2 regions of the Hominisplanchenecus murintestinalis genome follow, and region 1 is predicted to be linked to the other one. Evidence: riboswitches for the same ligand, from Rfam matches in the RefSeq annotation. Region 1 holds a riboswitch; the other holds the start of a gene.

The links. A riboswitch is a leader RNA that binds a small molecule or an ion and turns the genes downstream of it on or off. The one in region 1 is predicted to bind ZMP and ZTP.
Region 2: linked by a shared signal. The riboswitch ahead of NFR99_RS03375 (IMP cyclohydrolase) and the one ahead of NFR99_RS02145 (formate--tetrahydrofolate ligase) in region 1 are both predicted to bind ZMP and ZTP.

The regions. Positions count from the first base shown of each region.
Region 1 covers NZ_CALPCM010000003.1:53,745-58,838, reverse strand. The annotation lists gene NFR99_RS02150 (formate/nitrite transporter family protein) at 1-86, opposite strand, end outside; gene NFR99_RS02145 (formate--tetrahydrofolate ligase) at 178-1,863, opposite strand; THF riboswitch at 1,969-2,059, opposite strand; ZMP/ZTP riboswitch at 2,097-2,180, opposite strand; gene NFR99_RS02140 (flavodoxin) at 2,231-2,659, opposite strand; gene NFR99_RS02135 (DUF3793 family protein) at 2,779-3,330, opposite strand; gene NFR99_RS02130 (DUF2325 domain-containing protein) at 3,389-3,667, opposite strand; gene NFR99_RS02125 (FeoB-associated Cys-rich membrane protein) at 3,812-3,985, opposite strand; gene feoB (ferrous iron transporter B) at 4,003-5,094, opposite strand, start outside.
Region 2 covers NZ_CALPCM010000005.1:39,385-44,478, forward strand. The annotation lists gene NFR99_RS03360 (peptidoglycan recognition protein family protein) at 1-23, shown strand, start outside; gene NFR99_RS03365 (methyltransferase) at 24-1,517, shown strand; gene NFR99_RS03370 (AraC family transcriptional regulator) at 1,654-2,505, shown strand; ZMP/ZTP riboswitch at 2,557-2,640, shown strand; gene NFR99_RS03375 (IMP cyclohydrolase) at 2,705-3,418, shown strand; gene NFR99_RS03380 (phosphoribosylaminoimidazolecarboxamide formyltransferase) at 3,431-4,609, shown strand; gene NFR99_RS03385 (hypothetical protein) at 4,981-5,094, shown strand, end outside.

The DNA.
Region 1 (5,094 bases):
ATGACATATCCCAGCGGATTTTTCTCTAAAAGTCCCAGCTTATTTTTCGCTGCATTGCCCGCCGCCTGAAATTCGTCGCCAAACATAATAATACCTACCTTTCTTTTAGGAATCCTGTAAAAAAAGCGGGCTGCAAAGCGTCAAACGGCTTTGCAGTCCGCCGCAGCCTTTCAAAATTTAGAACAGGCCTGTAATTTTACCACTCTCGTCTACATCAATCTTCTCAGCAGCCGGAACCTTCGGCAGTCCTGGCATCGTCATGATTTCTCCGGTCAGCGCTACAATAAATCCTGCGCCTGCAGAAATCTTCAGGTTACGCACAGTTACCTCAAAATCAGTCGGAGCGCCCAGTTTTGTCTGGTCGTCTGTCAGGCTGTACTGTGTCTTTGCCACACAGATTGGACAGTTTCCAAATCCAAGATCCTCTAACTGTTTTGCCTGTTTCTGGGCATTTGCTGTCAGGACAACTCTCTTGCCGCCGTAAATCTTCTGAACGATAGCATTCAGCTTATCCTCAATGCTGCCTTCCAGCTCATAAGAGAATGTGAAATCGTTTGGCTGCTCTACCAGTTCCAGAACTTTCTCTGCCAGAGCCTTTCCGCCCTCGCCGCCTTTTGCCCATACTTCAGACAACGCTACATTTACACCAAGCTCTTTACACTTCGCCTCAACCAGATCCAACTCTGCCTTTGTATCTGTCGGGAATGCATTGATAGCAACTACACATGGCAGTTTATATACGTTCTTGATATTGCTTACGTGTTTCAGAAGGTTTGGAAGTCCTTTCTCCAGCGCCTCCAGGTTCTCATTATTCAGGTCGGCTTTTGCCACGCCGCCATTGTACTTCAGTGCACGTACAGTAGCTACGATAACGACTGCATTCGGTTTCAGCCCTGCCATGCGGCACTTGATATCCAGGAATTTCTCAGCTCCCAAATCTGCGCCGAATCCTGCTTCTGTGATGGTATAATCAGCCAGCTTCATAGCCATCCTCGTTGCTGTCACGGAGTTACATCCGTGTGCAATATTTGCAAACGGGCCGCCGTGTACGATTGCCGGAACGTGCTCCAGGGTCTGCACCAGGTTTGGTTTCAATGCATCTTTCAGAAGAGCTGTCATAGCGCCCTCTGCATGTAAATCACCGGCAGTAACCGGCTTCTGCTCTGACGGTTTGCCATATGTGTATCCGATAATGATTCTGGAAAGCCTCTTTTTCAAATCTGTAATATCGCTTGCCAGACAAAGAACTGCCATAATTTCAGATGCTACCGTGATATCGTAACCATCTTCCCTTGGCGTACCGTTTGTCCTGCCGCCCAGTCCGTCCACTACATTACGCAGCTGGCGGTCATTCATATCCACACATCTTCTCCAGGTAATTTTTCTCGGGTCAATGTTCAGGTCATTTCCCTGGAAAATATGGTTATCAATCATAGCTGCCAGCAGGTTATTTGCTGCGCCGATTGCATGGAAATCACCGGTAAAATGAAGATTAATATCCTCCATTGGAACTACCTGTGCATAACCGCCGCCTGCTGCGCCGCCTTTCACGCCAAATACAGGTCCCAGGGACGGCTCACGGAGCGCTACCATAACATTCTTTCCAAGTTTCTGCATACCGTCTGCCAGACCCACGGTCGTTGTTGTCTTGCCCTCTCCTGCAGGCGTCGGATTAATTGCCGTAACCAGGATCAGCTTGCCGTCAGCCTTGTCAGACTCTTTCAGCAGATTATAGTCGATTTTTGCTTTGTACTTTCCGTACTGCTCCAAATACTTCTCATCGATGCCGGCTTTTGCAGCGATTTCAGTAATTGGAGACATCGTTGTCTCCTGTGCGATTTCGATGTCTGATTTGTAACCCATGATAAAAATCTCCTTTCATTTTCCGCATTCCCAGCGGGATTTTACTGTTTTTGGGCAAAAAAATGCCGCGCAAAGTTAATGGACAAAAATATCCACAGTTTACGCAGTAGCGGAAGCAACATTATAACGCGGCGAACCTTCGTTCACAGAAAGTCTCCCTCTTCTGTGACACTTTACGTATAACGTCTACTCTACCAGGTTCTGATACATAAAAAGCAGCACTCTAAAATCTCGAATGCTGCCCAGACGGTCGACCCACATATAATTTTGATTTCCTTGTGGTACTCCACAACTATCCGTCAGTAATCAAAACCTTTTCTTTATGCTTCTTAATATACACCTGAAAGGCGGATTTGTCAAGGAATTATTACTGCCCCGCCAGCACTTCCCCCAGCGCCCTGCATGCATCCGCCGCTTCATCGTCCGGAGCCTCATTGCAGATTACACTCTCGCATACAAGTACCGCTCCCGCTTCCCGGCAGGTTTCCTCCCAGTCCCGCATCCATTCTCCATCGCCCCATCCGTATGAGCCAAAGAGAGCCACTTTCTTTCCTCCAAGTTTTTCACGGCAGGATGAAAACATAGGCTCAAATTCTGTATCCTCCAGCTCCTCGCATCCCATAGAAGGACAGCCAAATGCGATGGCATCTTGCTCCTCTATCATGGAGGCATCAAAGCTGTCCGGCGTATATAGCGCCGCATCCGCGCCCTTTTGCCTCGCTCCTTCCAGAACAGCGTTTGCCATCTCCTCTGTGTTTCCTGTCCCACTCCAATATACAACTGCAATTTTCCCCATACTTCTACCTGTCCTTTCTTTTTATCGTTCTATCGCCGGTTTTCTATAAACCAAATTCCCCGCTGCAAGCAGTCATCCGGCTCGCTGCCCACGGGAATAAATTCCTGAAAATCCCCCCTCTAAACAGCTACTGCAAGCCGCTCCATTCCCTCTCCCCTGACCCAATTACTATAATAAATATCCGTGCATTTTTTATATTTACCAAATAAACGTTTTGCTCCCTCTTCATCTCCATATACTTTCCAATACCCTGTACATTTGCAGTTTCCCGCCCTGTTTTCGATAAAGCCTCTCACATCCTCCGGCGGATACCCTAGGAATAAACCGATTTCATGTGGAAACTCCCTGTTCTCTCTAAGCCGTTCCATCAGACGGACTAAACAGCGTTCCGGCTTCCCTGCATCATATCCATAATCCCCCAACAGAGAAACCGTGTCTCTATTCGAAAAATCCCGCTTTAAATAGCTTGGGCGGTACAGGTAAATCAATACCTTCTGCTCATAATATTTGATCGGCAGCACACGGATTCCCCTGGAGGCCAGCAGACGGTTCAGATGCCTGATCTCTTTTTGCAGCTCCTTCTTTGCCTGATAAGGACAGGTAAAAAGATTCCCTGTTTTCATTCCTGCCAGAGTAGGTGCGCAGTGCTGTATAATCATTTCTTCTGACATATTCTCCTCCATTCAGACACTCAAATCTTTTCTTCTATTTTTCCCTTCCCCAAAATGATTATGCGTGTTCCTTTAAAATCTTTTTTAATGCCGCCATAGAACTGGAATGGGAACGTGCAATTACAGTTTCCTTCCCTTTTGTCCCATCCAAAGCACAACGTACCATCTTATGGCATGTAGTATTTGTAAACAACACCAGCAGGTCTGGATTTCCAATCTTTCTTTTCAACCCATCCTTCATTCTTGTAAAAACTTTTACACTGCATCCATATTCCCGGCACAAATCTTTATATTTCCTTTCCATGCACTCATTCCCTCCGACAATAACAACACTCATACATGACCTCCTTTTGGTTAGCATCAGCTAACCACTAGCAAAAAAGCAGCTCAGCTATCTATTGCTTCTTAATTTGACTTCCCTGCCATTTTCCAGTGCGGGCTTTCTCATTAGAAGATGCCATATATAGCTGAACTGTACTTTTTATATTTCTTTCTTTCCGTGGCAGCACGCACCGCAGCTCCCGCAGTCACATCCACAGGAGGATTTCCCCTGCTTTCTGTCCTTCACCATCTTTACAATGATGAGACACACCGCCAAAACGAGAACGGCGCTGATAAGAATTGTAGCCAAATTTCCCATAATCCAGGATAACATTTTCCCCTCCTTTGCCATCACGCAACAGAACGTGCCTTTTTCGCGCTGAGCGTCTTTGCTTCACTATAGGGACGAAACAGCATAAACAGCATAAATATCACAACTGCCAGAGCTGCTATTACTCCCACTGGATTTCCCTCTCCCATAAAAAGCATTCCAAACTGGTAAACTGCCAGGGAAACTGCATAAGCGAACCCGCATTGGTATCCGACAGCAAACCATGTCCACTTTGCACTATTCATCTCCCGCTTAATAGCGCCGATTGCCGCAAAGCAGGGCGCACACAGAAGATTAAATATCAGGAATGAATATCCGGCAAGCTGAGTCATTCCCTCAAAGTCTAACACGCCAAACACGCCCACAACCTCTTCCTTTGCAACCAGTCCCATAATGGTAGCAATCGCCGCTTTAATACTTCCAAATCCAAGCGGTGCAAAAATCCAGCAGATTGCGCCCCCAATGATACCTAAAATACTACTCTCAAGCTCCATATCCGGATCAAATACAAATGCACCGTCCACAAATCCGAAAACAGAACCTGCCCATATAAGAATAGATGAAAGAAGAATAATTGTTCCTGCTTTTTTGATAAATGAACTTGCCCGCTCCCACATGGAACGTAATACATTTCCTGCTGTCGGCCAGTGATATGCCGGAAGCTCCATAACAAACGGCGCCGGATCGCCTGCAAACATTCTCGTCTTTTTCAGCATGATACCTGAAATAATTACTGCCGCAATTCCCACAAAGTACGCGCTGGGCGCTACCCACCATGCGCCGCCGAACAGAGCTGCCGCAATAAGGGCGATAATCGGAAGCTTTGCCCCGCACGGGATAAATGTAGTCGTCATAATCGTCATCCGTCGGTCACGCTCATTTTCAATCGTTCTGGAAGCCATGACGCCAGGAACGCCGCACCCTGTTCCAATCAGCATCGGGATAAAAGACTTACCTGACAAACCGAACTTGCGGAACACCCTGTCAAGCACAAATGCAATCCTGGACATATAGCCGCACGCTTCCAAAAACGCCAACAGAATAAACAGCACCAGCATCTGAGGAACAAAGCCCAGAACTGCGCCAACGCCACCGACAATACCATCCAGCAG
Region 2 (5,094 bases), on a different contig from region 1:
ATATTCAGGAGAATGGAAAATAGATGATAAAAGAACTGTATGAAAATATCTGCCGGGATGAGGATATGCGGGCAAATCTGGCAGCGTTAAAAAAGGAAATTAAGAGTGAAAATGGAAAACGCGCTTTTGCATATCTCTTAGCCGGGGATTACTCTAAGATAGGAGAACTACTGCGGCACAAGGATGCAAAGGTGAGAAAAAATGCCGCATTAATCTTAGGGGAAATGGAATGTGAGGATATGCTTCCGGTTTTGTGGCAGGGATACCAGGCGGAGCAGCAGTTTTTTGTCCGTCCGTCTTATGTAAAGGCGATGGCGTCATATGACTGCCGGCCATACCTTCAGGAACTGCAAAAGCGCAGGGATTTTCTAATGGAGAACTTGGTTTCGGAGGAGACGGAGAAACATGTGCGTGAAGAACTGGCCGGACTGCGTGTGCTCCTTGCCGGGTATGAAAGGGAGGAAGGACATGTGTTTACCGGAGTGATGCGGGAAACGGATGTGATTCTGCTCACCAACCGGGCATACAGGGAAATCACTAGGGAGCAGCTAAAGGAAGAACATACGGCACTCTTTGCCGGAGGCGTCCGGGTGCGGACGCAGGATGTAGAGGGGCTTTTTCATATCCGCACCTGGACAGAAATGCTTTTTCCCATTCGGGGAGCTGCACTTCTCTCGGAGAATCCGTCAGAAGCGGCAGATGTGCTGGCAAAGTCGGGGCTTTTGCCGTTTTTGGAGAGCTGCCATAAGGGAGAAGGGACTTTTTATTTCCGGGCAGAGGTGCGCGGGAATATGGAGAGAAATGAAAAGACAGCATTTATTAAAAAATTTTCCCAAGCTTTCGAGAAGGCTTCCGGCCGGAAATTTATGAATTCAGTTTCGGATTATGAAATGGAACTGCGCATTCTTCAGCGCAAAGACGGGGGATTTCTGCCCTTGCTGAAACTTTATACATTAAAAGATAAAAGGTTTTCCTATCGAAAGCAGGTATTGTCTGCGTCTATCCATCCGGCAAACGCAGCACTGGTGACGGCTCTGCTGAAACCCTATCTGAAAGAAGGAGCTCAGGTACTTGACCCATTCTGCGGCGTAGGAACTATGCTGATTGAGCGCGCTCGGGTGCTGAAGGCGGGATATATGTACGGTGTCGATATCTATGCGAATGCAATTGAGAAAGCGCGTGTAAATGCAGAAGCGGCGGAAGTTGACATTAATTTTATTACCCGTGATTTCTTTGATTTTCATCACAAATATTTGTTTGATGAGATTATTACAAATATGCCCACAGTTACCGGAACGAAGAGCAAGGGAGAAATTATGGAATTGTATGAAAGATTTCTTCATAAGGCGCCGGGAATGCTGGCGGTGGGAGGTATTATGGCAATCTATACTACAGAAGAAGGCATTTTGCAGCGCTGCCTGAAAAAATGTGATTTTATAAAACTTCTGAAACGGTGGACGGTGAGAGAAAAGGAAGGTAGTGTATTATATGTATTGCAGCTGGAGAATGAAAGATAAATAGCATTTTTAGGGATTATATTTTATAAACTCTAAAATAGCAAAAGGATATATAACCTCTCTTTTTTGTGCAGAAATTAAGAGGAAAAAATAAAAGTAATATTATATACTGGAATTCATCGGGAGGACTTATATCATGGAATGGATTGAAAGATTAAATGATGCAATCGGTTATATCGAAGAACATTTGACAGATGAAATTGATTATGGGCAGCTTGGACGTATTGCCTGCTGCTCGTCCTATCACTTTCAGAGAATGTTTGCTTACATGGCAGGTATTCCTTTGTCTGAATATATCCGTAGAAGAAGAATGTCACTTGCTGCTGTAGATTTGCAGGGGAATAGTATGAAAATCATTGATGTTGCAGGTAAGTATGGTTACAATTCCCCTACTTCATTTAACAGAGCTTTTCAGTCTGTTCATGGAATTGCGCCGTCTGCTGTAAAAAGCGAGGGCATATCTGTAAAATCTTTCCCGCCTCTTACATTTAAAATCACAGTCAAAGGAGTGGAAGAAATGAATTATCGGATTGAAACAAAAGAAGCGTTCCGTATCGTAGGAGTATCCGTACCGCTGTATAAGGAGATTGAAAAGAACTTTACAGTTATTCCCCAAAAATGGCAGGAAATATCTGAAAACGGAACATTACAGAGATTGGCTGGCATGATGGATACACCGCCTATGGGTGTGCTTGGTGTCAGCATCTGTAACGATGCGGAGCAGTGGAGATATTATATTGCCGTAGCTACTTCACAACCACAGGAGGATCTGGAAGAATATCTTGTGCCGGCAGCTACCTGGGCGGTATTCTCCGGTCAGGGTACAAACCAGTCTATTCAGGAATTGGAACAGCGCATTGTGACAGAATGGCTGCCAACTTCAGGTTACGAGTATGGCAATGCCGCCGATGTAGAAGTTTATTTAAATCCTGACCCGCAAAATGCACAATATGAAGTATGGATACCTGTAGTAAAAAAAATAGTCTGACGCGATGTAAAGTTTTGCCTTGCAATGTGCAGGAAAATAGTGTAAGATGAGCGTAAGCTGTACGACTGGCGGATTCGTAGGAGCACCTACAGGGAGTACAGTGTGAAGATGATGCCGACCGCCTGGGCGACCACTTGAACGATGCAAGGGTCCTCAGGCGGTTTTTTGATTATACTTTTATCAAGAAAGGGGAAAATCTATGGAAAAAATGTCACTGGAGCTGGAGTTAAAGGGGAATGCTTACCCGGGAAGAGGGATCGTAATCGGTAAATCGGCGGATGGTACGAAAGCAGTTACTGCCTATTTTATTATGGGAAGAAGCGAGAATAGCCGCAACCGGGTGTTCGTGGAGGACGGGGATGGCATCCGTACCCAGGCATTTGATCCGTCGAAGCTGACAGACCCGAGCCTTATCATTTACGCGCCGGTGCGTGTTCTGGGAAATAAAACGATTGTAACTAACGGCGACCAGACGGATACGATTTACGAAGGCATGGACAAGCAGCTGACGTTTGAGCAGTGTCTCCGGACGAGGGAGTTTGAGCCGGACGCACCGAACTACACTCCCAGGATTTCAGGAATTATGCATCTGGAAGGCGGCGGTTACAATTATGCTATGTCTATCCTGAAGAGCAGCAACGGCAACCCGGATTCCTGCCACCGTTATACGTTTGCCTATGAAGCTCCTGTGAACGGTGAAGGACATTTTATCCACACATACATGTGCGACGGAAATCCGCTTCCCAGCTTTGAGGGTGAGCCGAAGCTTGTGGAGATTCCGGACGACATGGATGCGTTTACGGAAATGCTCTGGAACAGCTTGAATGCGGAGAATAAGGTATCCCTGTTTGTGCGGTATATTGACATCGCTACCGGAAATTATGAAACAAGAATCGTAAATAAAAATCAGTAGGAGGAAAGTGCTATGAAAGAACTGCAGTTAAAATACGGATGTAATCCGAACCAGAAACCGTCCAGGATTTACATGGGAAACGGAAATGAGCTGCCGATTAAGGTATTGATGGGAAAACCGGGGTACATTAATTTTTTGGATGCCTTTAACGGCTGGCAGCTGGTGCGCGAGTTGAAAGAAGCCACAGGGCTTCCGGCAGCAACTTCCTTTAAGCATGTTTCTCCGGCAGGAGCGGCAATCGGCCTGCCTCTGACGGAAACTTTAGCAAAGATTTACTGGGTAGATGATATGGGAGAGTTATCCCCGCTGGCATGTGCTTATGCCAGGGCGAGAGGCGCAGACAGAATGTCCTCCTTTGGCGATTTTGTGGCGCTGTCTGATGTGTGCGATAAGGATACGGCAAGCCTGATTAAGCGGGAGGTATCAGATGGCGTGATAGCTCCGGGCTACACAGAAGAAGCGCTGGAAATCCTGGCGCAGAAGAAAAATGGGAACTATAACGTTATCCAGATTGACGAAAACTATCGGCCAGACCCGATTGAGCATAAGGAAGTGTTTGGGATTACCTTTGAGCAGGGACGGCAGGAGCTTCCAATCAATGATGAGCTGCTCTCGAATATCGTGACAGAGAATAAAGAACTTCCGGCAGAAGCCGTACGCGATATGAAAATTGCCCTGATTACCCTGAAATATACGCAGTCAAATTCCGTATGTTTTGTAAAGGACGGACAGGCCATCGGCATCGGCGCAGGGCAGCAATCCAGGGTGCATTGTACACGCCTGGCAGGACAGAAAGCAGATAACTGGCTTCTGCGCCAGTGCCCGAAGGTGATGAACCTTCCGTTTGTTGACGGTATCCGCCGCGCGGACAGGGATAATGCAATTGACGTCTATATAGGCGAAGAATATATGGACGTGCTGGCAGACGGCGCATGGCAGAAGATCTTCAAAGAAAAACCGGAGATATTTACCCGTGAAGAGAAGAGGGAATGGCTTGATCAGATGACGGGCGTAACCCTTGGTTCCGACGCATTCTTCCCATTCAGCGATAATATCGAGAGGGCGAAGAAGAGCGGCGTGACATACATCGCAGAGCCGGGCGGTTCCGTGCGGGATGATGCGGTCATCGAGTGCTGCAACAAGTATCAGATGGTGATGGCGTTTACGGGAATCCGTCTGTTCCATCATTGAGCAAGGGATTTGGAAGTATATAGAATCGTATAATAGAAAGACGGTCAGTTAAGATGAGGATAGTATATCTCAACTGACCGTCACTTTTTATTATAAATAATAAAAAAATAATTGAATAAATAATAAAAGTATGTTATGATAATTAAAATAAACAAAATGAGAGGTGATACCAGTGTTTCAGTATAATTATAAAAAGTTGGAAAAAGGCAAGTAAAAAGATAGGCGGATTTGAAGTATGAAAAAAAGAGTTTCTATAATATTTAGGCATTATTCTTTTGGTATTATATTGTATTCCTGTAAATGCATCATCTATTGTTAGTACGTCTTTGACAAAGTTGGACGCTGTAGAAGCCAAGTATAGTATGGAGACGGTGAGCAGTATCAATGTATATAAGGATATTTTGAAAGAGCGCCTTAATTCAGTGGAACTTTACTACGATTTATCGGAAAAAATGCCAAAAGAAGCATTAAAATTATTAGAGCCA